DNA from 3 places in the Pseudomonas sp. SCT genome. Region 1 is predicted to be linked to each of the others. Evidence: predicted binding sites of a transcription regulator. Region 1 holds the regulator's gene; each other region holds the start of a gene.

Region 1 (9,867 bases):
TGTCCTATCGCGATACCGAACAGCCCTGGCACGTGCGCAGCGAGCGCGGCGAAGTATCGGCCGAGGGCGACGAGGTCCTGCTGATCGACAAGGTTCGGGTCGAGCGCACTGATGCCAAAGGCCGCCCGACGATCCTTACCACCAGCCGCCTGACGGTGTGGCCGGACAAGGATTATGCCGAGACCAACCAAGCCGTTAGAATCGAGGCCGCCAACGGCGTGACCACCGCAACCGGCATGAAAGCGTACATGGATGACGGCAGGATGCTCCTGCTGTCCAACGTAAGAGGCCAGCATGAGCTGCGTTAAGACTCTCCCCCTCCTGCTCGGTTTGAGCGCCTTCTGGCTCGGCGCCAGCGCCTGGGCGCTTCCCGAGGATCGTGAACAGCCAATCCGCGTACAGGCCGACTCCGCCGAACTCGACGACCGACAGGGCGTAGCGGTATATCGCGGCGACGTGGTCATCACCCAGGGCACGATGAAGATCACCGGTGACACGGTGACCATCACCCAGGATGGCAATGGCGATGTCGAGGTCTTCACTTCCATCGGCAAGCCGGCCTATTACGAGCAGAAACCGGCGGTGGACAAGGAGATCGTCACGGCCTACGGCCTGACCATCCAGTACTTCGCCACCAATGAGCGCATCGTCCTCATCGACCAGGCCAAGGTCGTTCAGGAAGGCAACACCTTCGAAGGCGAAAAGATTGTCTATGACACCCGTCGCCAGATCGTCAATGCCGGTCGCGCCACCAATGCCGATGTGACCACGCCGCGCCCGCGCGTCGACATGGTGATCCAGCCGCGCAAACGCGACCAAGCCACGGAGCAGCCGGAGTAATGGCCGTTCTCAAAGCCCAGCATCTGGCCAAGAGCTACAAGAGTCGTCAGGTCGTGCGCGACGTCAGCCTGTCCATCGAGAGCGGGCAGATCGTTGGCCTGCTCGGCCCGAATGGCGCTGGCAAGACCACCTGCTTCTACATGATCGTCGGCCTGGTGAATGCCGATCAGGGCCGCGTGCTGATCGATCAGAACGACGTCACCCACCTGCCGATGCACGGCCGCGCGCGCGCCGGCATTGGCTACCTGCCGCAGGAAGCGTCGATCTTTCGCAAACTCTCGGTGGCCGACAACATCATGGCCATTCTCGAGACACGCAAAGACCTGGACCGCAGCGGCCGCCAGCAGGCGCTGGAAGGCCTGCTGCAGGAGTTCCACATCAACCATATCCGTGACAGCCTCGGCATGAGCCTGTCCGGCGGCGAGCGCCGCCGGGTGGAGATCGCCCGCGCCCTGGCTACCGCGCCGAAGTTCATCCTGCTTGATGAGCCCTTCGCTGGCGTGGACCCGATCTCGGTGGGCGATATCAAACAGATCATCCATCACCTCAAGGCCAAGGGCATCGGCGTGCTGATCACCGATCACAATGTCCGTGAAACGCTGGATATCTGCGAAACCGCCTACATCGTCAATGACGGGCAACTGATCGCCGAAGGCGATGCACAGACCATCCTCAGCAACCAGCTGGTCAAGGAAGTCTACCTGGGCCACGAATTCCGGCTGTAACGCGGATTTTTTGCTCGGCTCGGCAAATCGGCTCTAGGCAAAGGCTTCGTCGGCAGGCATATAATTTGCTTTCGCCGGCGCCCCAGGCGCGGCATGTCGGAATGGGCGCGGTTGCGCCGGCATACAAGGTTCGAAGTCCTCTGCCATGAAACCATCGCTAGTCCTGAAGATGGGCCAGCAGCTGACGATGACACCGCAGCTGCAACAGGCCATACGGCTCCTCCAGCTATCCACCCTCGATCTACAACAGGAGATCCAGGAGGCGCTGGATTCCAATCCCATGCTCGAGCGCGAAGAAGACGGCGACGACTTCGACAGCTCCGACCCCATGGCCGAAGCTGCCGATCGGCCGGGTGACACCGGCACCGAGAAAAGCAGCAGCCAGGAAAGCACTTACGAGGAGCCCTCGCACAGCGGCGAAAGTGCGGACGATGGCGACTGGGGCGAGCGAATCCCCAGCGAGCTTCCGGTCGACACGGCCTGGGAAGACATCTACCAGACCAGCGCCAGCAGCCTGCCCAGCAACGATGACGACGAGTGGGACTTCACCAGCCGCACATCCAACGGCATCAGCCTGCAGAGCCATTTGCTGTGGCAGCTCAACCTGGCACCGATGAGCGACACCGACCGCCTGATCGCGACCACACTGATCGACTGCATCAACGATCAGGGCTATCTCGAGGAGACACTGCAGGAAATCGTCGACTCCTTCGACCCGGAGCTGGAAATCGAACTCGATGAGGTCGAGGTCGTCCTGCGTCGCATTCAGCAGTTCGAACCGGCCGGCATCGGCGCGCGTGATTTGCGCGAATGCCTGCTACTGCAACTGCGTCAGCTATCCGAAAGAACGCCCTGGCTGAGCGAGGCCCAGCGTCTGGTCAGCGACTACCTGGATATCCTGGGCAGCCGCGACTACAGCCTGCTGATGCGCCGGATGAAGCTCAAGGAAGACGAACTGCGCCAGGTCATCGAGCTGATCCAGAGCTTGAACCCCCGCCCCGGCTCGCAGATCGAGGCGAGCGAACCGGAATACGTGGTGCCTGACGTAATCGTACGCAAGCACAATGACCGCTGGCTGGTCGAGCTGAATCAGGAAGCCATGCCGCGTCTGCGGGTCAACGCGCAATACGCAGGCTTCGTCAAACGCGCCGACTCCAGCGCCGACAACACCTTCATGCGCAATCAGCTGCAGGAGGCGCGCTGGTTCATCAAGAGCCTGCTCAGCCGCAACGAAACCCTGATGAAGGTCGCCACCCAGATCGTCGAGCATCAGCGCGCCTTTCTCGAGCACGGTGACGAGGCAATGAAGCCGCTGGTGCTGCATGATATTGCCGAAGCGGTAGGCATGCATGAGTCGACCATTTCCCGTGTGACGACGCAGAAATACATGCACACGCCGCGCGGCATCTACGAACTCAAATACTTCTTCTCCAGCCACGTCAGCACTGCCGAAGGCGGCGAATGTTCGTCCACTGCGATCCGCGCGATCATCAAAAAGCTGGTCGCCGCGGAAAACCAGAAAAAGCCGTTGAGTGACAGCAAGATCGCTGGTTTACTGGAGGCGCAGGGCATCCAGGTGGCCCGCCGTACAGTTGCGAAATACCGTGAGTCACTCGGTATCGCACCGTCCAGCGAGCGCAAGCGTTTGCTGTGATCGGCCCCTGGTCGAACTGTATCGGCGGCAGGCCTACCACCCTGCTCTTCGCTCAAGGCAAAGGAGATAGCAGTATGCAAGTCAACATCAGCGGTGTTCATCTGGAAGTAACCGACGCCCTGCGTGACTACATCGAGGAGAAATTCGACCGGCTTGCTCGCCACTTCGACCGCATCATCAGTGTTCAGGTGATCCTGCAGGTCGAGAAGCTCAAGCAGAAAGCCGAAGCGACCCTGCACGTCGCCGGCCGCGAAGTCGTGGCCATTGCCGATCACGAAGACATGTACGCTGCCGTCGACCTGCTGGTCGACAAGCTCGATCGCCAACTGATCAAGCACAAGGAGAAGCAGCTAGACCACACTCAGGGCGCTGTCACCCGCTGACTTCAATATGATCCGACTCGAAAACATCCTCACCCCCGGACGTTCCCTGGTGAACGTCCCGGGCGGTAGCAAGAAACGCGTCCTGGAGCAGATCGCCAAGGTGATCGCCCAGGACCTTATCGATCTCGATTCCCAGACCATTTTCGAAAGCCTGATCGCCCGGGAAAAACTCGGCTCGACCGGGTTTGGTAACGGCATCGCCATTCCGCATTGCCGCATGGTCGGCTGCAGCGCGCCGCTCAGCGCCGTTCTGCGCCTGGAAACCCCCGTGGATTTCGATGCCATCGACGGCGCACCGGTGGACTTGCTGTTCGTTCTACTGGTACCTCAAGCGGCGACCGACGAGCACCTGGAGCTGCTGCGCCAGATCGCCAGCATGCTCGACCGCGAGGACGTACGCCAAAGGCTGCGCGAGGCGTCAACCAACCAAAGCCTCTATCAGGTCGTAGTCGACGTGCAGAACGGGGCCTGACGAAATGGGCAATCGATGCGGCTGATCATCGTAAGTGGGCGCTCGGGCTCGGGTAAAAGCACCGCGCTGAACGTGCTCGAAGACAACGGCTTCTACTGCATCGACAACCTGCCTGCCGGGCTGCTGCCGGAGCTTGCCGAGCGTGCCCTGTTGCATACCGAGCTACTGCACCCGCAGGTCGCCGTATCGATCGATGCGCGCAACCTGCCCAGCCAGCTCAAGCGCTTCCCGGAGCTGCTCGAAGAAGTCCGCGCCCGGCATATCCTCTGCGACGTACTCTATCTGGACGCCGATGACGAGACCCTGCTCAAGCGCTTCTCGGAAACCCGTCGCCGTCACCCACTGACCAACGAAAACCGCTCGCTGGCCGAGGCGATCCACGATGAGGAGCTGCTGCTGGCTGCGATCATCGATCACGCCGATCTGAAGATCGATACCACGCATCTAAACCTCTACCAGCTGCGTGACGTGCTCAAGCTGCGCCTGCTCAACAAGCCAGAGCCGGGCACGGCTTTTCTCATCGAGTCATTTGGATTCAAGCGGGGCATGCCCGTCGACGCCGACCTGGTATTCGACGTGCGCTGCCTGCCCAATCCGTACTGGAAGGCAGAACTGCGCGACTTCTCAGGCCTCGACCAACCGGTGATCGACTATCTCGCCGCTCAGGCCGATGTGGAGGAAATGTTCCAGGACATCCACGCCTATCTGAGCAAATGGTTGCCGCGGTTTGCCGCCAGCAACCGAGCCTACGTCACCATCGCCATTGGCTGCACCGGCGGGCATCACCGCTCGGTCTACCTCGCCGAACGGCTGGGTCAGGCCCTCAGAGAGCCGCTGAAGAACCTGCAGGTCCGTCATCGGGACCTCGCCTAGGAATACCTGTATCCATGCCCGCCCGCGAAGTAACCATCATCAACAAACTCGGCCTGCATGCTCGTGCTGCAGCCAAGTTCGTCGCCGTAGCCAACCGCTTCCCCTGCAAGATTCGCGTGGGTCGGTGCCCCGACACCCTGGTGGACGGAAAAAGCATCATGGCCGTCATGATGCTTGCGGCGAGCAAGGGTACATCCGTGCACCTGCTCACCGAGGGCGAGCAGGAAGATGACGCGTTGAATGCGCTGGTTGCGCTGATCGACGACTACTTCGAAGAAGGCGAGTAAAGCGCCGGGCCAAACAGCGCGGACCGTTTCCAGCCGCGCCACTGCGTTTGCCTCACTTACCGGCGACCATCATCCGTTCGATCAGCACCGAGCCGGTTCGCACATTGCTGCGTGTTTCCACGTCACAGCCCACCGCAACGATCTGACGGAACATGTCACGCAGGTTGCCGGCGATGGTTACCTCCTGCACCGGGAACTGGATCTCGCCGTTTTCGACCCAGTAGCCACCGGCACCACGCGAGTAGTCGCCGGTAACTAGATTCAGGCCCTGCCCCATCAGTTCGGTTACCAGCAGGCCGCGACCCATCCGACGGATGAGCGCCGCCTGATCCTCGTCGCCGTGACTGACGAACAGGTTATGCACGCCCCCCGCGTTGGCTGTGCTCGGCATGCCCAGCTTGCGCCCGGAGTAGGTCGATAGCACATAGGACAGCAGACGGCCGTTCTCCACGAACGGCTTGGCGTACGTCGCCAGGCCATCACCATCGTAGCCGGCACTGCCAAGCGCACGTGGGATGTGCGGGCGCTCATCCAGGCTTAGCCATTCGGGAAACAACGTCTGTCCAAGGGCATCCTCGAGATAAGACGCCTTGCGATACAGGTTGCCGCCGGATATCGCCGCGATGAAGTGGCCGAACAGCCCGGTCGCCAACTCAGGAGCAAACAGCACCGGCACCTCGCAAGTTGGCACCGGCCGCGCCCCGAGACGCCTTACCGCTCGCTCGGCGGCGCGGCTGCCGATCGTTTGCGGGTCCAGCAGCGCCTCACCGATGCGATTGACGTCGTAGAAGTAGTCGCGCTGCATCTGGCCTTCGCTTTCAGCGATCATCACGCAACTCAGGCTATGCCGGCTGCTGCAATAACCACCGATGAAACCGTTGCTGTTGCCATAGGCTCGGCAGCCCTGATGGGTATTGAGACTGGTGCCGTCCGCATTGCGAATACGCTGATCGACCGCAAACGCTGCGCCTTCACAGCTCAAGGCCTGTTCGATGGCCTGTTCTGGCGTGATGTTCCAGGGATGATAGAGATCCAGGTCGGGCAGCTCGCGTGCCATCAGCGCCGCATCAGCCAGCCCGGCGAACTCATCCTCGGACGCATGCCTGGCAATGGCCAGTGCGGCCGCCACGGTTTCCCGTATGGCCTCATCGCCACTACCGGTAGTGCTGGCAGAACCCTTGCTCTGACCGACATAGAGCGTAATGCCGAAGCCCTGGTCGCGGTTGAACTCGACAGTCTCGACCTCCCCCTGGCGCACCGTGGTGGACAGTCCCTGCTCCATCGAGACCGAAACCTCGCTGGCGCTGGCACCTTGCCGACGCGCTTCCTCGATGATGCGCTCGACCTTCTCGCGCAACCCGGGCAGCGCGTGCGGGCCGATGCCTTCTACTTCACTCATAAGCACTCCCAAACGACCGCAATCGAATCAAGTTGCAACCTGGCGCCGCTCCTCTGAAGCCTGCCGCCAGGGCTGCTGTTATCATGGCGGCATTTCCTAATGGACCATCCCCATGTCTGAACACTCCGATGCCGAAGATTTCGACGAAAAAAGCAAATCCCAGGTCAAGCGCGAGCTGCTTGCCCTTCAGGAACTCGGCGAGCGCCTGACCACCCTCAAGCCGGACCTCATTGCCCGCCTGCCGCTGAGCGATGCCCTGCAGAAGGCCTTGGCCGACGCCCCCAAACACAAGGCGCACATCGCCCGTAAAAGGCACATCCAGTACATCGGCAAGCTGATGCGCGATCAGGATGTCGACGCCATCCTGGCGCTGGTCGATCAGCTCGACGCCTCGACTCGCCAGTACAACGAACGCTTCCATGCACTGGAGCGCTGGCGCGACCGTCTGATCGGCGGAGATGACGCGACGCTGGAAGCCTTCGTTGCCGAATACCCCGAAACCGATCGCCAGCATTTGCGTGGGCTGATCCGTCATGCCCAGCACGAAGCGGCACGCAACAAACCGCCAGCCGCCAGCCGCAAGATCTTCAAGTACATCCGCGACCTCGACGAAACCAAGCGCGGGCTGCGCTAACGGCAGAACCGAACCGGAAGCTGCAAGCCGAGGCCGTTACGGCCCTGCGTTTGCAGCTCGGGATCAGCAGCGCCCTCAAGCGCCTGTTCCGCCTACCGTGATTTCATCGATTTTCAATGTCGGCTGACCGACGCCCACCGGCACCGACTGCCCATCCTTTCCGCAAGTACCTACACCGCTGTCCAGCGCCAGATCGTTGCCGACCATCGATACCCGGTTCATCACCTCCGGACCGTTGCCGATCAGGGTTGCGCCCTTCACCGGCGCGGTGATCTTGCCATCCTCGATCAGGTACGCCTCGCTGGTAGAGAAAACGAACTTGCCGCTGGTGATATCGACCTGCCCACCACCAAGGCTGGCGCAGTAGATGCCCTTCTTCACCGAACGGATGATCTCCTGCGGATCGCTCTCGCCGGCGAGCATGTAGGTATTGGTCATGCGCGGCATCGGCAGGTGCGCATAGGACTCGCGGCGGCCATTACCGGTCGGCGCAACACCCATCAGCCGTGCGTTGAGCTTGTCCTGGATATAACCCTTGAGAATGCCGTTCTCGATCAGCGTGGTGCACTGCGTCGGTGTGCCTTCATCATCGACGCTGAGCGAACCACGACGGTCGGCCAGGGTACCGTCGTCGACGATGGTGCAAAGACTGGACGCGACCTGCTCGCCAATCCGGCCGCTATAGGCCGAACTGCCCTTGCGGTTGAAATCACCCTCCAGGCCATGCCCCACGGCTTCGTGCAGCAGCACGCCGGACCAGCCAGGGCCGAGTACCACCGGCAACGAACCGGCCGGTGCTGGCACCGCCTCGAGGTTGACCAGCGCCTGGCGCAGGGCTTCGCGGGCGTAGCCCATGGCGCGGTCCTCGGTCAGGAAGTACTGATAGCCGGTGCGACCGCCGCCGCCCTGCCCGCCACGCTCACGCCGACCGTTCTGCTCGACGATCACGCTGACGTTGAAGCGCACCAGCGGCCGGATATCGGTCGCCATGCCGCCATCCATGCCAGCCACCAGGATGTGCTCCCAGACACCCGCCAGGCTCACAGTGACCTGCTTGATGCGCGGGTCCAGCGCACGGGTCGCGACATCGATGCGCTTGAGCAGCTCGACCTTCTCGGCGCGGCTCAGCCCATCGAGCGGATTGTCGCGGCTGTACAGCGGAGCGAATGCCGCCTTGGACAGAACCTTGACCTGGCCCTGCTGCCCGCTGCGCGCAATCGAACGCGCAGCCTGAGCGGCCTGGCGCAGCGCATCGGCGGTGATGGCATTGCTATAGGCGAAGCCGGTCTTCTCGCCAGACAGCGCACGCACGCCGACGCCCTGCTCCAGGTGGAAGCCGCCCTCCTTGACGATGCCGTCCTCGAGTACCCACGACTCGGACACCTGGTCCTGAAAATACAGGTCCGCAGCATCCACGCCGGGGCCGGCAAGCTCGCCGAGCAGGCCGGGCAGATCGTCGATACCCAGGCCGCCAGGGGTCAGCAGGCGCTCGGTGACGGGTAACAGCAGTTCACTCATATTCACTCCAAACGGTCCGTGACCAGGCACGGTACGGAAAATCGGCGGTGGCGTTGCACCGGCATGCGCTGGCGAATGGCGGCCTGTTCCGCAACATCTCGCTCGGCGAGGAGAGCAGCCGGAGCGGTTGCCTGTTCGCATAGCAGGCGGCCCCATGGGTCAACGATAGACGAATGACCATGGGTGACGCGACCGCCTGGGTGCTCGCCACCCTGTGCCGCAGCCAGGATATAGCATTGCGTCTCGATGGCGCGGGCGCGAATCAGGCTCGTCCAGTGCGCCTCGCCAGTCACTGTGGTGAAGGCCGACGGCACGCTGATCAACTCCGCACCCGCTGCGCGCAACGCCGTATACAGCTCGGCGAAGCGCAGGTCGTAGCACACGCTCATGCCCAATCGCCCAGCCGGCGTATCGACCACGACCAATCGCTCACCGGGCGCATAGTCATCGGACTCACGATACTGGCCGCGGCTGTCGGCCACCGCCGCGTCGAACAGATGCAGCTTGTCGTAGCGCGCCACGCGCTGCCCTTGATCATCGAACAATAACGAGCAGGCGTTGGGCTTGCCCTGCGGGCACTCATCCGCGGGCAACGGCAGCGTTCCGGCGACTATCCATAACCTGAGGTCACGCGCCGCCTGTTTCAACCAGGGCAGGATCGGCCCCTCACCCATCGCTTCAGCACGCCCGAGTGCCGCCGGAGCCTTGTGCCCCATGGCAGCGAAGTTCTCCGGCAGCACCGCCAGACGGGCGCCGGCCTGTGCCGCCTGCTCCAGCAACTGTCGAGCGCAGGTCAGATTGAGCGCAACGTCAGCCTGGCTGGCCATCTGTATCACGGCTAAGGACATGACTTCCCCGCTGCTGAAAGACGAAGCCCGCGACTGCGGATCAGTTGGGCTTCTCGAATGGTTTGTCGAAACTGATCTTCGGCGACTGCCACGGCCCCTTGACGTCGTACTGCACGCTGGCGAAACGCGCAACGCGGTCACCCAAGAGCTTGTCCGCCACGAATAGCGCACCGCCAATTGCCGGCGCACCGACAATCAGTGCCGCCAGCGGCAGGTTGTTGCTGATCGGCAAGG
Region 2 (9,867 bases), on a different contig from region 1:
GCGCGAATCGAACGGGCCGCATATTTTCGGCGAGCTCAACCCGCTCTCGGAGATCCGCCTGCCGGCGCCGGGTTCGGGGTTGGAGCTGCAGATCGAGCATTTGCAGATGCTCGCCAAGAACGATCCCGAGCGGGTATCGGAAGTCATCAAGCATTGGATAGGGCGCAATGAAAGAGATCTCAACCCAGCCGGCTGAAGAAAGCCAGGCGTCGTCCCGCGAGATCAAGCCGCGGCCGGTGCAGCTGCGCTCGGTCAGTTCGCTGGATCAGGCGGCAATCCTCATGCTGAGCATGGGCGACGAGATTTCCGCGGGCATCCTGCGCAACTTCTCCCGCGAGGAAATCATCAGCATCAGCCAGGCGATGGCGCGACTGTCCAACGTCAAGCAGCCGATGGTTTCCGACGTGATCAGCCGCTTCTTCGACGACTACAAGGAGCAGAGCAGCATCAAGGGCGCCTCGCGTTCCTACCTGGCCGGGATGCTCGGCAAGGCGCTCGGCGGCGACATCACCCGCTCGCTGCTGGACTCCATCTATGGCGAGGAGATCCGCGCCAAGATGGCCAAGATGGAATGGCTCGATCCCAAGCAGTTCGCCGCGCTGATCGCCAAGGAGCACGCGCAGATGCAGGCGGTTTTCCTCGCCTTCCTGCCGCCGGGCATGGCTACCGAGGTGCTCGAGTGCATGCCGGCCGAGCGCCAGGACGAGCTGCTCTACCGCATCGCCAACCTGTCGGAGGTCAACAGCGATGTGATCGCCGAGCTGGAGCAGCTGATTGACCGCAGCCTCAAGGTGCTCAGTACCCAGGGTTCGCAGGTTCGCGGCGTCAAGCAGGCGGCCGACATCATGAACCGCTTCAAGGGCAATCGCGACCAGATGTTCGAGCTGCTGCGCGCGCACAACGAGGAGCTGGTCGGCAAGATCGAGGATGAGATGTATGACTTCTTCATCCTTTCGCGGCAGAACCAGGACGTGCTGCAGACCCTGTTGGAGGTCATCCCGCTGGATGAGTGGGTGGTCGCGCTGAAGGGCGCCGAACCAGAGCTGGTCAAGGCCATCCAGGGCGCCATGCCCAAGCGCCAGGCGCAGCAGATGGAGTCGATCAACCGGCGCCAGGGTCCGGTGCCGCTGAGCCGTGTCGAGCAGGTACGCAAGGACATCATGGCCGTGGTGCGCGAGATGTCCGCCGATGGCGAGCTGCAGGTCCAGCTGTTCCGCGAGCAGACGGTGGAATGACATGACGATCAAGGTGATCAAGGGTGCCGACCGCAGCTGGCGGCCGTTCCGCTTTCCGCCAAGGGTGAAGACCCCGGCACAGGCGGCGGCTGGTTTCGCCGGCGACCCGGCAGCGCTGCAGCGTGCGGTGGCCGATGGCTTTCAGGAGGGCATCGACAAGGGCTATCGCGAAGGCCTGGAGCAGGGCCGCGAAGCAGGGCACCGCGAAGGCTTTCAGCGCGGCGTCGAGGATGGCAAGGCGCTCGGTCTGGAAGAGGGCCGCCAGCAGGGTCGTCGCGCCTTTGACGAGGCCGGTCGGCCGCTGGATCGCCTGATCGAGGCATTCGAAGGTTTTCGTCAGGAATACGAGCAGGCGCGTCGCGAGGAGTTGCTGGAGCTGGTGCAGAAGGTCGCGCGGCAGGTGATCCGCTGCGAGCTGACCCTGCATCCGACCCAGCTGCTGACCCTGGCTGAGGAAGCGCTGAACGCCATGCCGGGCGATCAGGAAGACGTGCGTATCCAGCTCAATCCGGAAGAATGCGCGCGCATCCGCGAGCTGGCGCCGGAACGCGCCGCCGCCTGGCGGCTGGTGCCGGACGAGAAGCTCGCGCTCGGCGAATGCCGTGTGCTCACCGCCCAGGCCGAGGCTGATATCGGCTGCCAGCAGCGCCTGGACTCGTGCATGGAAACCCTCGCCGAACACATCGCGGCGCAGGGCTGACCGATGGCCCTGCGCGACAGCTTCCGCCTCGACGAGGCCCTGCGCTCGCTGGACAACGTGCAGCTGGCCAAGGTCAGCGGGCGGCTGGTGCGGGTCTCCGGCATGCTGCTGGAAAGCCTCGGCTGCCAGCGCATGACCGGCCAGCGCTGCTATGTCGAGCAGGGCGATGGCAGCATGCTGGAAGCGCAGGTGGTCGGCTTCAACCGCGATATCACCTACCTGATGCCGTTCAAGAAACCGGTCGGCCTGACCGCCGGTTCGCGGGTATTCCCGGCGCCGGATGACGCCAAGCTGCATATCGACGAATCCTGGCTCGGCCGCGTAGTCAACGGCCTCGGCGAACCGCTGGACGAACTGGGCAAGCTCGGCGGGCGCGACCCGTTGCCGACCGAGCTGCCCTCGGTCAATCCGCTCAAGCGCAAGCCAGTCAGCGAAGCGCTGGATGTCGGCGTGCGTGCGATCAACGCCACCCTCACCCTGGGCAAGGGCCAGCGTGTCGGCCTGTTCGCCGGCTCCGGTGTCGGCAAGAGCGTGCTGCTGGGCATGATCACCCGGCAGACCAAGGCCGATGTGGTGGTGGTCGGGCTGATCGGTGAGCGGGGCCGCGAGGTGCAGGAGTTCCTGCTGCATTCGCTGGGCGAGGAGGGCCTGAAGAAGGCCGTGGTGGTGGTCGCGCCGGCCAACGAATCGCCGCTGATGCGGCTGAAGGCCACCGAGCTCTGTCACAGCATCGCCGCCTATTTCCGCGATCAGGGGCATGACGTGCTGCTGCTGGTGGATTCGCTGACCCGCTACGCCATGGCCCAGCGCGAGATCGCCCTGGCCCTTGGCGAGCCGCCGGCGACCAAGGGCTATCCACCGTCGGTGTTCGGCATGCTGCCGGAGCTGGTGGAAAGTGCCGGCAACGGTGCCAGCGACAATGGCAGCCTGAGCGCTATCTATACGGTGCTGGCCGAGGGCGATGACCAGCAGGATCCCATCGTCGACTGCGCGCGGGCGATTCTCGACGGCCACATCGTGCTCTCGCGGCGCCTGGCCGAAGCCGGACACTACCCGGCCATCGACGTCTGCGCCTCGGTCAGCCGCTGCATGAGTCAGGTCGGCCAGCCGGCGCACCTGGGCGCGGCGCGCCAGCTCAAGGAGTGCTACAGCACCTTCGAGAAGATCAAGGAACTGATTCCGCTCGGCGGCTACACGCCGGGCGCGGACATCAAGACCGATCGTGCGGTGCAGCTGGCGCCGACCATCGAGCGCTTCCTGCGTCAGGACGTCGGCGAAGCCGCCGAACTGGAAACCAGCGTCGCCACCTTGCAGAACATCCTCGGGAAACCGCGATGAAACAGCAGATCGAGACCCTCGGCCGCCTGGCCAGCCTGCGCAGCCACCGTGTGCGGCAGATGCTCGGCCGCGTGCAGTACCAGCAGAACCTCTGCCAGCGCTACCGCAACAACATCACCGGCCTGAGCCGCCTGTGCGGCTTTTCCGTGCCGATGAACACACCACTTCAGCGCGACAACCAGCAACGTTACAAGGCCACCCTGTACAAGATGGTGGAGCTGCAGCGCCGTGAGCTGGCGGTTGCCGAGCAGGCTCTGGAGCGTATTCAGCGCGAGCTGCTGCAGGCCATGCGCAGCGAGAAAGTGGTCGAGCACATGATCGATGACAAGATGCAGCAATGGCAGCAGCTGCTTGCGCAACAGGAACAGAAAATCCAGGACGGACTGGCGGCGCAGGCCCATTGGCGCGCCACGCATTGAGGCAGGCGACGCCGCGCAGGTCGGCCCGGTAGACTGCACGCGCACGCCTGCGTGATGCAGGTGAAAGTCGATTTAATAACTTGCCGATGATGGTCGCCTGTTTGGCTGTAACCACCGAGTTGGAATGAAATCATGGAAATCAGCCGGCATTTCAAGCCCGCCCTGACACCGGCCGCCGAGGCCAGCACCAATCGCCAGCCCGCTGCACGCCCTGCGGCTGAAGCGCTGGTGCGCCAACCTGCCAGCCTTCCGCTGGAGCAGATGCATGACGCCCTGCGCGCTATGCCGGAAATCGACCTCGACCGGGTTGCGGCGATCAAGCAGGCCCTGCAGCGCGGCGAGATCTCCAGCGATCCTGCGGAGCTGGCCGGGAGCATGCTCGCCTACCATCGCGGAAGCGATGCGTGAACCAGCGCGACAAGCTGCTCGCGGTCGTTGCCATCGACCTTGAGCAGGATTGCGATGACTACCTGGCCCTGCGTGACCTGATGCAGGCGCTCTACGCATTCCTGCTCGAACGCGACAGTGTAGAGATCGATCGACTCAATCTGCAGATCACCACTCGCGTCGAAACCATCGGTGCGCGGGCCCAGCGCCGGGCAAAGGTGCTGAGTGCCTTCCGCCTGCAGGCCGATGCCGATGGCATGCAGCGCCTCCTCGGTTCTTACCCTGACGAGCAGGCGGTGCGTCTGCGTCAGTCCTGGCAGCAGCTCGGCGTGCTGGCCAGCCAGTGCCAGCAGATCAACGAGCGCAACGGCAAGCTGCTGGCCATGCATCACGAGATCCTCGGTCAGCTGCTGGCCGGCAGTCATGACGCGCGGCTCTATCAGCCGCAGATGTACTGATCCCCGCGCGGCGTAATCCCCGCGTTTCTCCGTTTCTCCGTTTCTCCGTTTCCCGCTGATCGGTCTGCCTTCCCTGCTCGGTGAGCTTGCTCGCGGATGCCATTGGAGCTGCGGCCGGCCGGTTCGCCAGGCGCTGGCACCTGTGGGAAGCCACGGGCACTTCGGTTCCTGAATTGCGCCCGCTCCGCGGCGCATGCCTGCAGCGCCTTGCCTGGGTTGCCGCACATGAGCGCCGCTCGCGAGCGGGGCAGTCGGGCGATCTTCCCATCGATATTTTCGGCGCGCCTTAGCGTTGGCTCCGTATTCGTCGCCTTTAACCAGAGAGATTGCGCCATTCGGTCAGGCGGAAACGGCATTTCCCCGTTTCCTCATAAGGCCGCCAGGCGGAAGCGCTTCTTCTGCGCCACTTGGCATAAAGCGCTTGTAAATCAATGATTTGTGAATTGGCACTCAACTTGCTCTACAGAGCACAGGAAGGGGATCGGTAATGGCGATAGATTCGAATTACATAAAGCAGATGTCGACGCAGCTGGCGACCTACGAAGTTCAGTCTTCGCTGGACCGGCTCAATCGCAACGAAAGCAACTACAAGACTCAGCGTGATGCGCTGAGCAAGTTGCGCACCTCGCTGACGACCTTCAAGTCCGCCGTCTCCGGATTGAAGACCGGCAAGGCGACCATGCTGGTCAACAGCGCCACCACCAGTCAGGAGGGCTACGTCAGTGCCACGGTCGGTGCCAAGGCGCAAGCCGGCAGCTATCAGTTCTATGTCGAGCAGCTGGCCAGCAAACAGCAGGTGGCGGTGCAGGGGTTGGTCGATGGCGCCCTCAGCGGAACGCTGAATCTCAAGGATCAGACATTCAACCTGGGTGCCTACGCGACCCTCGAAGACGCCGCGAAGGCGATCAATGCCAGCGCCGATCTCGGTGTGCAGGCGACGCTGGTGCGCAGCAACGGTGAAGTCAGTCTGGTATTGACCAGCACCGAAAGTGGCACGGCCAATGCCTTCGCACATTCGCTGACCGGCACCGCTGCTACCACGACTACGCTGTCGACCGCGGCCGATGCGCGTATTCGCATGGGCGGCAGTTTCGGTGTTGGTGGTATCGAGCTGACCAGTTCGAGCAACACCTTCGACAACGTCATCGAGGGCGTCAGCCTGTCGGTCAACAAGGTGCACAAGGACGGTGATCCGGCACTGACGCTGACCATTGACCAGGACAAGAGCGCCACCAAAGGCAAGGCGCAGAGCTTTGTCGACGCCTTCAACGCCCTGATGACCAGCTTCGACTCGCTGACCGCCAGCGGCAGCGACAGCAGTGCCCGTGGTGCGCTGGCGGGCGACTCCAGCGTGCGCGCCATCGAAGGCCGCCTGAACACCCTGCTGCGTACCGACTTCGGCGGCAACAGTCTGATCAATTTCGGTATCAGTGCCGACCGCAACGGCAAGCTGACCATCGACACCGCGCGCTTCGAGGCCGCCGTGGCGAAGGACCCGGCCGGGTTCGAGGCGCTGTTCACCGGCAAGGACAACCTGCTCGACAGCATCGACAAGACCGTCGCCAGCTACACCAGCAGCACCAACGGCATGCTGAAGAACCGCATGGACACGCTGGACATGAACCTGCGACGCACCAACGAGCAGTTCGACAAGCTGCAACAGCAGTACGACAGCCATTACTCCCGCTACCTCAAGCAGTTCACCTCCATGATGCAGACCATGCAGAACATGGAGCAGACCTTCGGAATGTTCTGATGACCTACCTTCCCAACGACAGTTACGACAGCTACCGCTCGGTGGACCTCGAGGCGCGCGCCGCTTCGGCATCGCCCTATGAGCTGGTGCTGGTGCTGATGGATGGCCTGCTCGACGAGCTGGCCCGTGCGCGTGGCCACATCGAGCACAAGCGCTATCAGCAGAAGGGCGCCTCGCTGGAAAAGTGCATGAACATCCTCAACGGACTCAACGGTGCACTGGATGAGGAAGGCGGCGGTGAGGTAGTGCAAGGCCTGGCGCGGCTCTACGAATACTGCATCTATCGCCTCTCCGACGTCAGCGTGACGCTCTCGCTGGAAGGCCTGGACGAGGTGGTGAACCTGCTCGGCACGCTGCGTGAAGGTTGGGAGGGCGTCAGTGCCGCACGCAAGTGACGAGCAGCGCCTGCAAGCCTTGCACGAGAGGCTGGCGGCGGCATTGCAAAGCCAGGACTGGCGCGCCGTCGGTGAAACCGATCAGGCGATCCGGCAGTGCCTGGAACAGTTGCCGCGAGATGCACACGCATCCGTGCAGAGCGCCAGACAGCAGCTCAAGCGTTTGCATGGCCAGGCCTTGAAGGCCTGCGCCGAGGAATGCGAGCGCTTGCGCCTGCTGCTGGTGAATCACCTCGAGTACGCCGAAGGGCGCTCGGCTTATCAACGAGTCGACATGTATCAGGCGAGGAACGGCGAGTGATCCAGTTGATCCCGGCTTCGGCCTCAGCTGCCGGAACGGCACAAGCGTTGACGCAACCGCTGCGTCCGGCCTCGCTGAGTGGCCATGCGGCCGCGCGAGCGGCCGAGGGCCAGCCCGGTCTCGGCGCGGATTTCAGCGCGCGCATGCTGACTGCTGCCGTCGAGCTGGACATGGACACGCTGCAGCAGCCCGTGGCCGAGCAGGCAGAGCTGTCGCCGTCCGCGCTAGCGGAACCCGTTGCCCAGGCGAGCAGCGACGAAGCGGCCGAGCAAGGTCCGGTCGAGCAGTGGCTGCTGGGGATGCTCGATCAGCAGCAGGTGCAGGTTCAGGCGCGGGAGGCGGCGGTTCAGCCGGGTTGGCCAGCGGCACCACAGCCGGCAGGCGCTGAAACGGAAGGTGAAGCCGCTGGCGTTGCCGAAGCACGGCTGCAGGGCCAGGTAGCTCCGTTGCCCCTCGAACTATCCGGTCGGCAGATGGCTGATCCGGTCGCTGATCGGCCGATGCCCGCTGCTCAGGCCATACGTCCAGTCGTTGAACCGGGTGCTGTGTTGAGTCTGCTGGCAACCGGTGCAGCGGGAAGCGATCTCGGCGCAGAACTGCCGGTGGAGCAGTTGAAGGAACTCGCCCCTATCGATGAGGGCAGCCAGTCGGCGCCGCTCTTGGCTGAACGCCCGACTAGTAGCGTCGCTCAGGGGGCCGAGCGCCTGCTCAAGCTGCAGGGCCCCGAAGCCAAGTGGGGCGAGCAGATGCTGCATGCCCTGCGCGAGCACGTCGAGATCCAGCTGCAGCAACGTCAGCAGAGCGCCAGCATTCGGCTGGATCCGCCGGAGCTGGGCAGCCTGGAAATTCATCTCAGCCATGAGTCCGGTCGTCTCAGCGTGCAGCTCAGCGCAGCCAATGCCGATGTGGCGCGGCTGCTGCAGCAGACCAGCGACCGTCTACGCCAGGAACTGGTGGCGCAGCATTTCGTGCAGGTCAATGTACAGGTCGGCGCCGACGGCCAGTCGGGCCGTCAGGGTCAGTCGCAGCAGGCGCATGACGGCGATGCGGTTCTCGCCGCAACCACGCCCGCGCGCGCAGCCGCGGTAGAGGATGGCGGCGCACGTTCGGCTGGTCGCAGCAGCGATGTGCTGGTCACGGTCTGACCGGCTCAACTTCAACTACAGGATTGTGAATAGGTTATGTCGACGCCACGTCTGGTTCTTCTGATGCTGCTGCTCAATGTCGTCACCGTTGCCGGTGGGGTCGGTGCCGCCTACTGGCTGCTCAAGCCGGGCATGAGCGGTGGTGAGGTGGTTACGGAAACCATCGAGCCGGTGGAGTACCAGTTCTATCCGGTCACCAAGGTGATCGTCAGCCTGCGCGGAGAGGGCCGTGAGCGCTATTTCGTGCTCGACCTGGCACTGCAGGCCGAAGCCTCGGACGAGCCGAAGAACTTCGAGCAGGTTGAACCGCTGGTGCGCAATTCGGTGGTCAGCTACCTCTCCGGGCTCGACTTCGCCGACCTGCGTGCCATGCCGATCGGCGAGTTGCAGACCCGTCTGGAGGAAGCGCTGTTTGCCGACTTCGCCAGCAAGAACGCAGTGGTGCCGTTCCGGCACGTACTGGTCAACAAGATGATCGTTCAGTAAAGGCCCGCGCCATGAACGCCACCTGTTCCGTCGACTACTACGGCGCCAGCCCGGCCAGCCCTGCGCTATTTGCACCGGGTGCCGAGCAGCGCTGGCTGATGCAGTACCTGCCGCTGGTCAAGCGCATCGTGCGACAGCTTTCGTTGCAGGCGAATCAGGTGCTTGACCGCGAGGACATGGAGCAGATCGGCATGATCGGTCTGCTCGAAGGTCTGCGTCGCTACGGCGAACCGGACGAGCAGTTCGGGCGCTTCGCCGCGTTGCGTATTCGCGGTGCGATCCTCGACGAGCTGCGCCGGCAGGACTGGCGCCCGCGTCAGGTCCGGCAGCAGGCGCACAAGGTGCGCGACGCGATTCGTGAACTCACCCGCCAGCTGGGCCACAGCCCAAGCGACGAGGAGATCAAGACATTCACCGGGCTGGACGAGAAGGATTATCAGGCCTTCCTCTGGGCCGATTCGTCCGAGGCCATCGAGAGCCTCGACGAGCTGCTGCAGAGCGGCCATGAGCACTTTCCCGACACGGCCGAGCTGTTCGAGGAGCGGCTGCTCAAGGAGCGTTTGCTGGAGCAGGCGTTGAGCCGGCTGGACGAGCGCGAGCGACTGGTGCTGACGCTGTACTACCAGCACGAATTGAGCCTCAAGGAAATCGCCCTGGTGCTGGAAGTCAGCGACGCCAGGGTCTGTCAGTTGAGCAAGCAGGCGATCGGCAAGGCCTGTCGCTTTTTAACCGAGAGAAGTCAGTAACGTCATGCAGAAAGTATTAGGTGCGTTCATCATCATCGGTTGCGTGCTGGGCGGCTACGCCATGGCCAACGGCGACATGCGGGTGCTCTGGCAGCCCGCGGAGATCGTGATCATCCTCGGCGCCGCGATCGGCAGCCTGGTGGTCGGCAATCCCAAGGAAGTGCTGGTGGAAATGCTTTCGCAGATCCGCGGCGTGTTCATCTACGAACGCCGTGGCGAGGAGTTCCAGCGCCAGCTGCTGATGCTGCTCTATGAGCTGTTGGAAATGGTCGATGTGGGCGGTCTCAAGGTGCTCGACTCGCACATCGAGGAGCCAGAGCAGAGCGAGCTGTTTGCACGCTACCCGCTGATCCTCAAGGAAAAGAACCTGATGGCGTTCATCGCCGACAATTTCCGCCTGATGGCCATGGGCAAGATCAGCGCCCACGAGCTCGAGGGTTTTCTCGAGCAGGAACTCGAGGCGATGGAGCATGCATTGCTGCAGCCGTCGCGTTCGCTGTT
Region 3 (9,867 bases), on a different contig from region 1:
GCGTTGATGGGCCCGCAACAGCTCGCCGAGCGAGGCCAGGGTGACGCCCACGGAAACGGCACCGATCACCACACCCTCGTCGTCCAGCACTGGGGCGAAGCCGCGAATGCTGCTGCCCAGACTGCCATCGGCCCGCGAGGCATAGGTTTCACCGGCCAGCGCGCGACCTTCGTCGTCGCCGCGAAAGGCCTGCCCGATGAGGCTCGGCTGCGGGTGCGTCAGGCGCAGGGCGCGCGGAGTCATCACCACGATGAAGTCCACACCCAGACGCTGACGCAACCCGTCGATCTCCCGCTGCAACGAGTTATCCGCACTGAAATCGGCGGGGCCGGCAAGGGCCAGCTGCACGTCGTCACGCGCGGCAACGCTCTGCGCCAGGTTGGTGACCCGCGAAGCCTGGCCTTCCTCCAGCGTGTCCTGCAGCTGCACATTGAACAGCCAGAGGGCCAGCGCCAGGGCCAGCACCACCATGACGGCGACCAGCAGCGAGATCAGCGTGTTCAGGCGCAAGCGCAAAAGCCATTCTCCCATCGGTGATCGGCGCTAAATGCCGCGGTAAAGGGCCGGATCGAGCCAGCCCGGCAATCGCGGGTCAAGCTCGGCTCTGCTTTTTTTAGTTTCGTAATGGTTTTTTAACTTCGCCAAACATTGGCGGCGAAGCAACTCTGCTTAAGGTAGCCCCGCCGCGGTTGTCCGACCGCGCATTCGCAAACATCACCCGTGCGTGCGCCGCCTGGCTGCCACGTTCGAAGGAGTACAACAATGAATCGGACCACGCTGAGCCCTGCCGTGTCTGAAGGCACCCCGAACGTTTCGCTGCTTTCCCAACGCATCTTCAATCTTCCGCTGCCGCTGTTCGCCATCGCCCTGCTCGTCATGGCCGCCGCCATCGTCACCGATACCCTGCCCACCGGCATGATCGGCGCGTTGCTGGTGATGATGCTGCTGGGCGAGCTGCTCGGTTTCGCCGGCGACCGTCTACCCATCATCAGGACCTACCTCGGCGGCGGCGCGATCATGGCGCTGTTCGGCGCCGCGTCCATGGTCTATTTCGGCTGGCTACCCGCCGCGGTGGCCGATGATGTCGCCAGTTTCATGAAGGGCGGCGGCTTTCTCGACTTCTATATCGCCGCGCTGATCACCGGCAGCATCCTCGGCATGGATGCCAAGGTGCTGGTGAAAGTCGGCTCGCGCTACGCGTTGCCTCTCTTGTGCTCGGTGCTGTTCGCCGCGCTGTTCGCCATGGCCGTGGGCGCGCTGCTCGGTTTCTCGCCGCAGGATGCGGTGGTGGTCATCGCCATGCCGATCATGGGCGGTGGCATGGGTGCCGGCGCGGTGCCGATGAGCCAGATCTACGAGCAGCTGCTCGGCCAACCGGCCAGCTACTACATCTCGATCCTGGTGCCGGCACTGGCCTTGGGCAATGTCTTCGCGATCATCATCGCCGGATTGCTCAACGGCCTGGGTAATCGCTACCCGTCACTGACCGGCAACGGCCAGATGATGCCGGGCGTGGATGTCAGCGACAAGGAAGGTCCGATCACCCTGCCCGCCCTGGGCATCGGCCTGGTTGCCGCGCTGAGCTTCTTCATTGCCGGGCAGATCCTCGGCAAGTTCGTGCCGTTGCATCCCTACGCCTTGATGATCGTGCTGGTGGCGCTGCTCAAGGTGAGCAATCTGGTGCCCGAGTCGATCAACGACGCTGCTTCCCAGTGGTTCCGTTTCGTTGCGCGCAACTGGACCTTCGCCTTGCTGTTCGGCATCGGCGTGGCCTTCACCGACCTCGGCCAGGTGCTCGACGCCATCTCGCTGACCTACGTGCTGATCGTCTTCGCGGTGGTCGCCGGCGCCGCCTTCGGCGCGGGCCTGGTAGGCCGCCTGGTCGGCTTCTACCCCATCGAATCGGCGATCACCGCCGGGCTGTGCATGGCCAACATGGGCGGCACCGGTGACGTCGCGGTGCTCTCCGCGGCGCGGCGCATGTCGCTGATGCCGTTCGCGCAGATTTCCTCGCGTCTGGGCGGCGCACTGATTCTGCTGATCTCCAGCGTGGTGGTGCCGTTGTTCTTTACCTGACCGGCGTTTTCAGCCATCCGGAAGTGAAAAAGCCCCGACCTTGCGGTCGGGGCTTTTCGTTTGGCTGCGGCGCCATCAGCCGCGGAAGTAATTCACCCGCCGGTTCAGCTCCTGCGCCAGGGTGGTCAGATCCTGGCTGGAGGCTGCGACCTGATTCGATGCCGCCGAGCTGGTCACCGTCGAGTCGTGAATGCGCGTTACGCTCTGGTTGACCTCCTCGGCCACCGCGCTCTGCTCCTCCGAAGCGGTCGCAATCTGTGCATTCATTTCGTTGATCGCGCCTACTTCCTGACGAATCTTGGCCAGGGCGTTCTCTGCCTGCAGGGTCTGTTCCACGGTCTGCTGTGCCAGCTGCTTGCTCGATTGCATCACCTCCACCGCCCTGCCGGCGCCCGCCTGCAGCGAGGCGATCATTTCGCTGATCTCGCTGGACGACTGCTGCGTGCGGTTGGCCAGCGAGCGCACCTCGTCGGCCACCACCGCGAAGCCACGACCATGTTCGCCGGCGCGCGCCGCCTCGATGGCTGCGTTGAGCGCCAGTAGGTTGGTCTGTTCGGCGATGGCAGTAATCACCTGCAGAATCTTCTCGATATCCCCGCTCTGTGCCGAGACCTGATTGACGGTATCGGTGGCGCTCTCCAGCACCTTGGCCAGGTTGTGGATCGACACGGCCGTCTCACCGACGATGCGGGTGCCGGTCTCGACCTGCTCGTCGGCGCTTTTCGCTGCAGTCGCGGCATTGGCGGCGAAACTGGCTACTTCACTCACGGTGGCAGCCATCTGGTTGATCGCCGTGGCCACCTGCTCGGCCTCGGCCGACTGCCGCTGAATCTGCTGATTGCTGCTCGCCGAGGAGGTCAGCAACTCGCTCGATGCCGTACCGACGCCATCGGCTGCAGTGCGCACCTCGGCGATGATCGAGGTTAGCCGGCTGGCCATCTTCGCCGTCGCCCCCATGACGCTATCCGGGTATGGCGTGACGATCCGCTGTCCCAGGTCGCCGTTGGCCAGATTGCCGATTACCCGCGCCACCTCGTCGGGCTCGGCACCGAGGGTCGAACGCAGCTTGCGGATGATCACCACCGCGATGGCCACACCCAGCAGCACCGCCACGCCGGTCACCGCGACGATGAGCGCGAGGAAGCCGCTGGCGGTCTCGCGGACCACGGTCACGTCCTGATTGATGCTCGATTCCTGGTGATCGATGAACGCGTTGATCAGCCGCAGCCATTCGCTGTAGGCCCCGGCGACGTTTTCCAGGAGAAATTCGTAGGCGCGATCCGACCCCTCGTTGAAGCGCAACTCGACCACCTGGCGGGTCAACGCGTTGGTCTTCGCCTCGATGGTCTCGATCTGCCCCATCAGCTGGCGCTCGAGGGTATCGGCAGAGGGCTGCGCGAGCATCGCCTTCATCGGTACGGCGGACTCGGCATACAGCTGCGCCAATCGTTCGATTTCCGCCACCTGCTGCCGGGCGAACGAGGGATCGGCCGCACTGACCGCGTCCCGCACGGCGATCGCGCGGTCATGCACGCTGCCGCGGAAGTTGATCGCATAGCGCTGCTTCAGGCCGGCCTGCGAGCTGATCTGGCTCATGCTGCGGTCGATGATGTCGACTTTGAGCGCACTGACCACGGCGACCGCCACCATCAGCGCCAGGATCACCAGAAACCCCAGGCCCAGGCGCATGGATACCGACATCTGCTTGTTCATCGAACACTCCTCTAGCCAGACTGCGAGGCAGCCATTCAGTCAGTCGTTGATGCTCCGAGCGATACTCGCAGCGGGGAAAACTTGTACAACATAATGTCATCTTGACATCACTTGTACAAGTTTAATCGACGGACTGTCGGCCGCAAGCGGCTGAACATGGCTGATTCGGTGTTCGCGGTGAAATATCGCAGTCTCAAGGGCGGGGCTTGCAGAGGTTTTGTACAACTTTTCGGACTGGTCCGCCGACCGGTTGTAACAACCGTGCCAATCGGCACACCGGAGCAACTCGGCCCGGCAATCGCCAGACAGCAAAAAGGCGCCCGAAGGCGCCTTTCTGTTGTCTCGCAACGGGTGTCAGACCTTGCTGCGCTCGAAGCGCTTGCGATCGTTCTCGTTGAGATACTTCTTGCGCAGTCGGATCGACTTCGGCGTCACTTCAACCAGCTCGTCGTCGGCGATGAATTCCAGCGCCTGCTCGAGGGTGAACTTGATCGGCGGAACCAGGGCGATGACTTCGTCCTTGCCGGAAGCGCGCATGTTGTCGAGCTTCTTGCCCTTGGTGGGGTTGAGCACCAGGTCGTTGTCACGGCTGTTGATGCCGCACAGCTGGCCTTCGTAGATCTCGTCGCCCGGCGCCAGGAACAGCTTGCCGCGCGCCTGCAGGGTTTCCAGCGAGTAGGTCAGCGCGGTACCGGTGGCCATCGAGACCAGCACGCCGTTCTGGCGGTTGGTTACTTCGCCGGCCTTGATCGCGCCGTAGTGGCTGAAGGTCGAGGTCAGGATGCCCGAGCCCGAAGTCAGGGTCAGGAAGTTGTTACGGAAGCCGATCAGGCCACGCGCCGGGATGGTGTATTCCAGGCGGACACGGCCCTTGCCATCCGGAACCATGTTGCTCAGGTCGCCCTTGCGCAGACCCATCTGCTCCATTACCGGCCCCTGATGCTGCTCTTCGATGTCGATGGTGACGTTCTCGTACGGTTCCTGCTTCTCGCCGGCCTCGTTCTCGATGATCACCACTTCCGGACGGCCAACGGCCAGCTCGAAGCCTTCACGACGCATGGTTTCGATCAGCACCGACAGGTGCAGCTCGCCACGGCCGGAAACCTTGAACTTCTCAGGACTGTCGCCCGGCTCGACGCGCAGGGCGACGTTGTGCAGCAGTTCCTTCTCCAGACGGTCCTTGATGTTGCGGCTGGTGACGAACTTGCCTTCCTTGCCGGCGAACGGCGAGTCGTTGACCTGGAAGGTCATGCTCACGGTCGGCTGGTCGACGGTCAGCGGCGGCAGCGCCTCGACGGCATTCTGGTCGCACAGGGTGTCGGAGATGTACAGCTCGTCCATGCCGGATACGCAGACGATGTCGCCAGCTTCGGCTTCCTGCACTTCGACGCGCTGCAGACCGGAGTGGCCCATGATCTTCAGGATGCGGCCGTTGCGCTTCTTGCCGTCGGCACCGATGGCGGTGACCGGGCTGTTGGCCTTGATGGTGCCGCGAGCGATGCGGCCGATGCCGATCACGCCGAGGAAGCTGTTGTAGTCCAGCTGCGAGATCTGCATCTGGAACGGACCGTCGAGGTCGACTTTCGGCGACGGAACGTGGTCGATGATGGCCTGGAACAGGGCATCCATGTTGTCGTCCATCTTCTCGTGGTCCATGCCGGCGATGCCGTTCAGGGCACTGGCGTAGACGATCGGGAAGTCCAGCTGCTCGTCGGTGGCGCCGAGGTTGTCGAACAGGTCGAAGATCTGGTCGATAACCCAGTCAGGACGCGCGCCCGGACGGTCGATCTTGTTCACCACGACGATCGGACGCAGGCCGGCCTTGAAGGCCTTCTGGGTCACGAAACGGGTCTGCGGCATCGGGCCGTCCTGGGCGTCGACCACCAGCAGTACGGAGTCGACCATGCTCATCACGCGCTCGACTTCGCCGCCGAAGTCGGCGTGGCCGGGGGTGTCGACGATGTTGATGTTGTAGCCATTCCACTTCAGCGCGGTGTTCTTCGCCAGGATGGTGATGCCGCGTTCCTTTTCCTGGTCGTTGGAGTCCATCACGCGCTCGTTTTCCAGCTCCTTGCGGTCCAGGGTGCCGGACAGACGCAGCAGCTTGTCGACGAGGGTGGTCTTGCCATGGTCAACGTGGGCGATGATGGCGATGTTGCGTAGATTCTCGATCACTGATTCTTTTCTCTGTAGATAGCTTCGAGCTGAGGCTGGAAGCTGGAAGTAGTCCGGACGAAGACAGTCTGTCCGAGGGTTGTACGGCCTGGCCTTGCGATCAGTGCCGGTCGGGAGGGCGGTGGCGGATGCTGCCGCCAAGCAGCCCCGGCTGTTTCACCGATGAGTCAGGCCGGACGATAGACGCGTACATTGACATGCCCCTCGCTCAGCAGATGGTGAGCATGCAGGCGGCTCATGACACCTTTGTCGCAATACAGCAGGTACTGGCGGTTTTCATCCAGCTCCTTGAAGCGGTTGTTCAGCGCGTAGAACGGCAGCGTTTGTACTTCGATGCCCGCCAGCTCGAGCGGTTCGTCCTCGGCGGCATCGGGGTGACGAATGTCGATGATCACCTGGCCGGCGCTCGGCTCGACGACTTCTTCCACCTGCAGATCCTGGCCCAGCTCGTCGATCACGCGGTCGATGGCGACCTGACGGGCGTTGGCCAGGGCGCGTTCGAGGATCGCCATGTCGAACTGCTTTTCTTCGTGTTCGATGCGGTAGCGCTTGGCCTTGGTGGTCGGGTTCACCGAGATCACGCCGCAGTACTCGGGCATGTTCTTGGCGAACTCGGCGGTGCCGATCTCGAAGGCGGTGTCGATGATGTCCTGCTTGTGGCTGGCGATCAGCGGGCGCAGCACCAGCATGTCGGTGGCCGAATCGATCACCGAGAGGTTCGGCAAGGTCTGGCTGGAAACCTGCGAGATCGCCTCGCCGGTGACCAGCGCATCGATGTGCAGGCGCTCGGCGATCTGCGTCGAGACGCGCAGCATCATGCGCTTGAGGACGACGCCCATCTGGCTGTTGTCGACCTTCTGCAGGATCTCGCCGACCACTTCCTCGAACGGCACGCTGATGAACAGCACGCGGTGCGAGCTGCCGTATTTCTTCCACAAGTAGTGGGCAACTTCCATCACGCCCAGCTCGTGGGCACGGCCGCCGAGATTGAAGAAGCAGAAATGCGTCATCAGCCCGCGGCGCATCATCTGATAGGCGGCGACGGTGGAATCGAAACCACCAGACATCAATACCAGGGTCTGCTCCAGCGCACCCAGCGGGTAGCCGCCGATGCCGTCATGCTGCTCGTGCACGACGAACAGGCGCTGGTCGCGGATCTCCATGCGCACTTCGACTTCTGGTGCCTTCAGCGAGATGCCGGCAGCGCCGCACTGCTGACGCAACTGGCTGCCGACGTGGCGTTCGACGTCCATGGAGCTGAACGGATGCTTGCCGGCACGCTTGCAGCGCACGGCGAAGATCTTGCCCGGCAGGCGCTCGGCGTAATGCGCCTTGCATCTGGCGACGATGTCGTCGAGATCGCCCAGCGGGTACTCGTGCACTTCCAGGCAATGGGCGATACCGGGCGTGCAGCGCAGGCGCTCGATCATCTCGCGCAGCAGCTTGGGTTCGCTGAGCACGGTTTCCACTTCGATGTTGTCCCACACGCCCTCGACCCGCAGGTCGGGATCGAGCTCGCGCAGCACGGTACGGATATTCTTCGCCAACTGACGAATGAAGCCCTTGCGCACCGGCGGACTCTTGATAGTGATTTCGGGGAAAACCTTGACGATCAGCTTCATGGAAACAGCGCGGCGCCGACGTGGCAGGAAAAGAGGGGCGCGGAGTATAGCGGAAACTGCTCAACATTTAACCGCTTTCTTCAAATGCACCAGGACGCACCAAAACAAGGCGAAAAATCCTCAGCGCGCACCAACAAAGAGCATCATTTGTCCAGGATAGCTACGCTTTAGCCCGCAAAAATGCGGCGGCAGCGTCACCACGGGCCTGCGGTACCAATACGGAGCACTGGCATGCAATTTGCTCCCTTGTGAGGCAGGTCGCCTTGGCGGAACATCGCCGCCCGGCTTCACCCTGATTCGGAAGCTCACTGTCATGCTTCCACCACTTGGAGAACACCATGTCGAAGTCGCTTCAACTGATCAAAGATTACGATGTGAAGTGGATTGATCTGCGCTTCACCGATACCAAAGGCAAGCAGCACCACGTCACCGTTCCGGCTCGTGATGCCCAGGATGAAGACTTCTTCGAGCACGGCAAGATGTTCGACGGTTCTTCCATCCATGGCTGGAAAGGCATCGAAGCCTCCGACATGATCCTGATGCCGGTCGACGAAACCGCCGTGCTCGATCCGTTCACCGAAGAGCCGACCCTGATTCTGGTCTGCGACATCGTCGAGCCGAGCACCATGCAGGGCTACGACCGTGACCCGCGCTCCATCGCCAAGCGCGCCGAGGAGTTCCTCAAGACCACCGGCATCGGCGACACCGTATTCGTCGGCCCGGAGCCGGAGTTCTTCATCTTCGACCAGGTCAAGTTCAAGTCGGACATCTCCGGCTCGATGTTCAAGATCTACTCCGAGCAAGGCTCCTGGATGACCGACCAGGACGTCGAAGGCGGCAACAAGGGCCATCGCCCGGCCGTCAAGGGCGGTTACTTCCCGGTTCCGCCGTGCGACCACGACCACGAAATCCGTACTGCCATGTGCAACGCCATGGAAGACATGGGTCTGGTCGTCGAAGTGCACCACCACGAAGTGGCGACTGCCGGTCAGAACGAGATCGGTGTGAAGTTCAACACCCTGGTCGCCAAGGCTGACGAAGTTCAGACCCTGAAGTACTGCGTGCACAACGTCGCCGACGCCTATGGCAAGACCGCGACCTTCATGCCGAAGCCGCTGTATGGCGACAACGGTTCGGGTATGCACGTACACATGTCCATCTCCAAGGATGGCAAGAACACCTTCGCTGGCGAAGGCTATGCCGGCCTGTCCGAAACCGCCCTGTACTTCATCGGCGGCATCATCAAGCACGGCAAGGCCCTGAACGGCTTCACCAACCCGGCAACCAACTCCTACAAGCGTCTGGTTCCGGGCTTCGAAGCACCGGTCATGCTGGCCTACTCGGCCCGCAACCGTTCCGCGTCGATCCGTATTCCGTACGTTTCCAGCCCGAAAGCCCGTCGTATCGAAGCGCGCTTCCCGGACCCGGCTGCCAACCCGTACCTGTGCTTCGCTGCACTGCTGATGGCTGGCCTGGACGGTATCCAGAACAAGATCCACCCTGGCGATGCGGCCGACAAGAACCTGTACGATCTGCCGCCGGAAGAAGGCAAGCTGATCCCGCAGGTTTGCGGCAGCCTGAAGGAAGCCCTGGAAGAGCTGGACAAGGGCCGCGCGTTCCTGACCAAGGGCGGCGTGTTCTCCGACGAGTTCATCGATGCCTACATCGAGCTGAAGTCCGAGGAAGAGATCAAGGTGCGCACCTTCGTGCACCCGCTGGAATACGACCTGTACTACAGCGTCTGATCCAGCTCGCGTGACAGGAAGGCCACTCTCGGGTGGCCTTCTTCGTTTCTACGCCATGCCGACCCGCGCAGCTTGTACCGCCTCGCAAATCACACCGATGGTGCTTGCTTGCAGGCCGGCGCGGTGCAAGGCTTCCGCAGTCCAACTCCGCGGAGTCTCCCATGCGTAGCGCACTGCTCAGCCTGCTATTGATCATCAGCCTCCCGGCGCTCGCCGAGATCTACAAGTACACCGACGCACAAGGCAACACGGTGTTCACCAACCAGCCGCCGGAAGGCGTGCAGGCCGATACGGTAGACCTGCCGCCGGCCAACACGGTGAACATCCGCACGCCTGAGCCGCCACCACCGCTGCCGGACCGTCAGCAGAACCAGCAGACGCCCTACCAGACCCTGATGCTGAGCGGCATTCCGGATGCCGAGGCGCTGCGCGCCAACAACGGCACCTTCGTCGTCAGCGCGGTACTGGAACCTTCGCTGCAACCCGGCCATACCCTGCGCTTCCTGCTCGATGGCATTCCTCAGGCCGCGCCCAGC

What was found. The regulator sigma-54, encoded in region 1, starts transcription at its own class of promoters, with help from an activator protein. The targets are predictions, from matches to a motif close to ANTGGCATNNANNTTGCTNT.
Region 2: a site for sigma-54 is predicted at 4,980-4,999, ahead of fliD (flagellar filament capping protein FliD). Genes of this name have one in related genera too.
Region 3: a site for sigma-54 is predicted at 7,812-7,831, ahead of glnA (glutamate--ammonia ligase). Genes of this name have one in related genera too.

Annotation. Positions count from the first base shown of each region.
Region 1 is NZ_BDJA01000006.1:254,745-264,611, forward strand. Features, by position in the region: gene lptC (LPS export ABC transporter periplasmic protein LptC) at 1-308, shown strand, start outside; gene lptA (lipopolysaccharide transport periplasmic protein LptA) at 295-840, shown strand; gene lptB (LPS export ABC transporter ATP-binding protein) at 840-1,565, shown strand; gene BHD08_RS16655 (RNA polymerase factor sigma-54) at 1,711-3,219, shown strand; gene hpf (ribosome hibernation-promoting factor, HPF/YfiA family) at 3,294-3,602, shown strand; gene ptsN (PTS IIA-like nitrogen regulatory protein PtsN) at 3,610-4,074, shown strand; gene rapZ (RNase adapter RapZ) at 4,090-4,947, shown strand; gene BHD08_RS16675 (HPr family phosphocarrier protein) at 4,962-5,234, shown strand; gene pmbA (metalloprotease PmbA) at 5,287-6,633, opposite strand; gene yjgA (ribosome biogenesis factor YjgA) at 6,746-7,267, shown strand; gene tldD (metalloprotease TldD) at 7,343-8,785, opposite strand; gene BHD08_RS16695 (carbon-nitrogen hydrolase family protein) at 8,788-9,633, opposite strand; gene BHD08_RS16700 (YhdP family protein) at 9,674-9,867, opposite strand, start outside.
Region 2 is NZ_BDJA01000007.1:40,354-50,220, reverse strand. Features, by position in the region: gene fliF (flagellar basal-body MS-ring/collar protein FliF) at 1-196, shown strand, start outside; gene BHD08_RS17450 (FliG C-terminal domain-containing protein) at 168-1,235, shown strand; gene fliH (flagellar assembly protein FliH) at 1,237-1,935, shown strand; gene fliI (flagellar protein export ATPase FliI) at 1,939-3,273, shown strand; gene BHD08_RS17435 (flagellar FliJ family protein) at 3,270-3,692, shown strand; gene flgM (flagellar biosynthesis anti-sigma factor FlgM) at 3,825-4,100, shown strand; gene BHD08_RS17425 (flagella synthesis protein FlgN) at 4,097-4,537, shown strand; gene fliD (flagellar filament capping protein FliD) at 5,025-6,293, shown strand; gene fliS (flagellar export chaperone FliS) at 6,293-6,688, shown strand; gene BHD08_RS17410 (hypothetical protein) at 6,672-6,989, shown strand; gene BHD08_RS17405 (flagellar hook-length control protein FliK) at 6,986-8,134, shown strand; gene fliL (flagellar basal body-associated protein FliL) at 8,171-8,620, shown strand; gene BHD08_RS17395 (FliA/WhiG family RNA polymerase sigma factor) at 8,632-9,366, shown strand; gene motA (flagellar motor stator protein MotA) at 9,371-9,867, shown strand, end outside.
Region 3 is NZ_BDJA01000004.1:295,027-304,893, forward strand. Features, by position in the region: gene dcuS (DcuS/MalK family sensor histidine kinase) at 1-516, opposite strand, end outside; gene BHD08_RS12535 (2-hydroxycarboxylate transporter family protein) at 763-2,076, shown strand; gene BHD08_RS23510 (methyl-accepting chemotaxis protein) at 2,152-3,033, opposite strand; partial or broken gene BHD08_RS23515 (MCP four helix bundle domain-containing protein) at 3,277-3,789, opposite strand; gene typA (translational GTPase TypA) at 4,144-5,964, opposite strand; gene thiI (tRNA uracil 4-sulfurtransferase ThiI) at 6,132-7,586, opposite strand; gene glnA (glutamate--ammonia ligase) at 7,925-9,331, shown strand; gene BHD08_RS12560 (DUF4124 domain-containing protein) at 9,493-9,867, shown strand, end outside.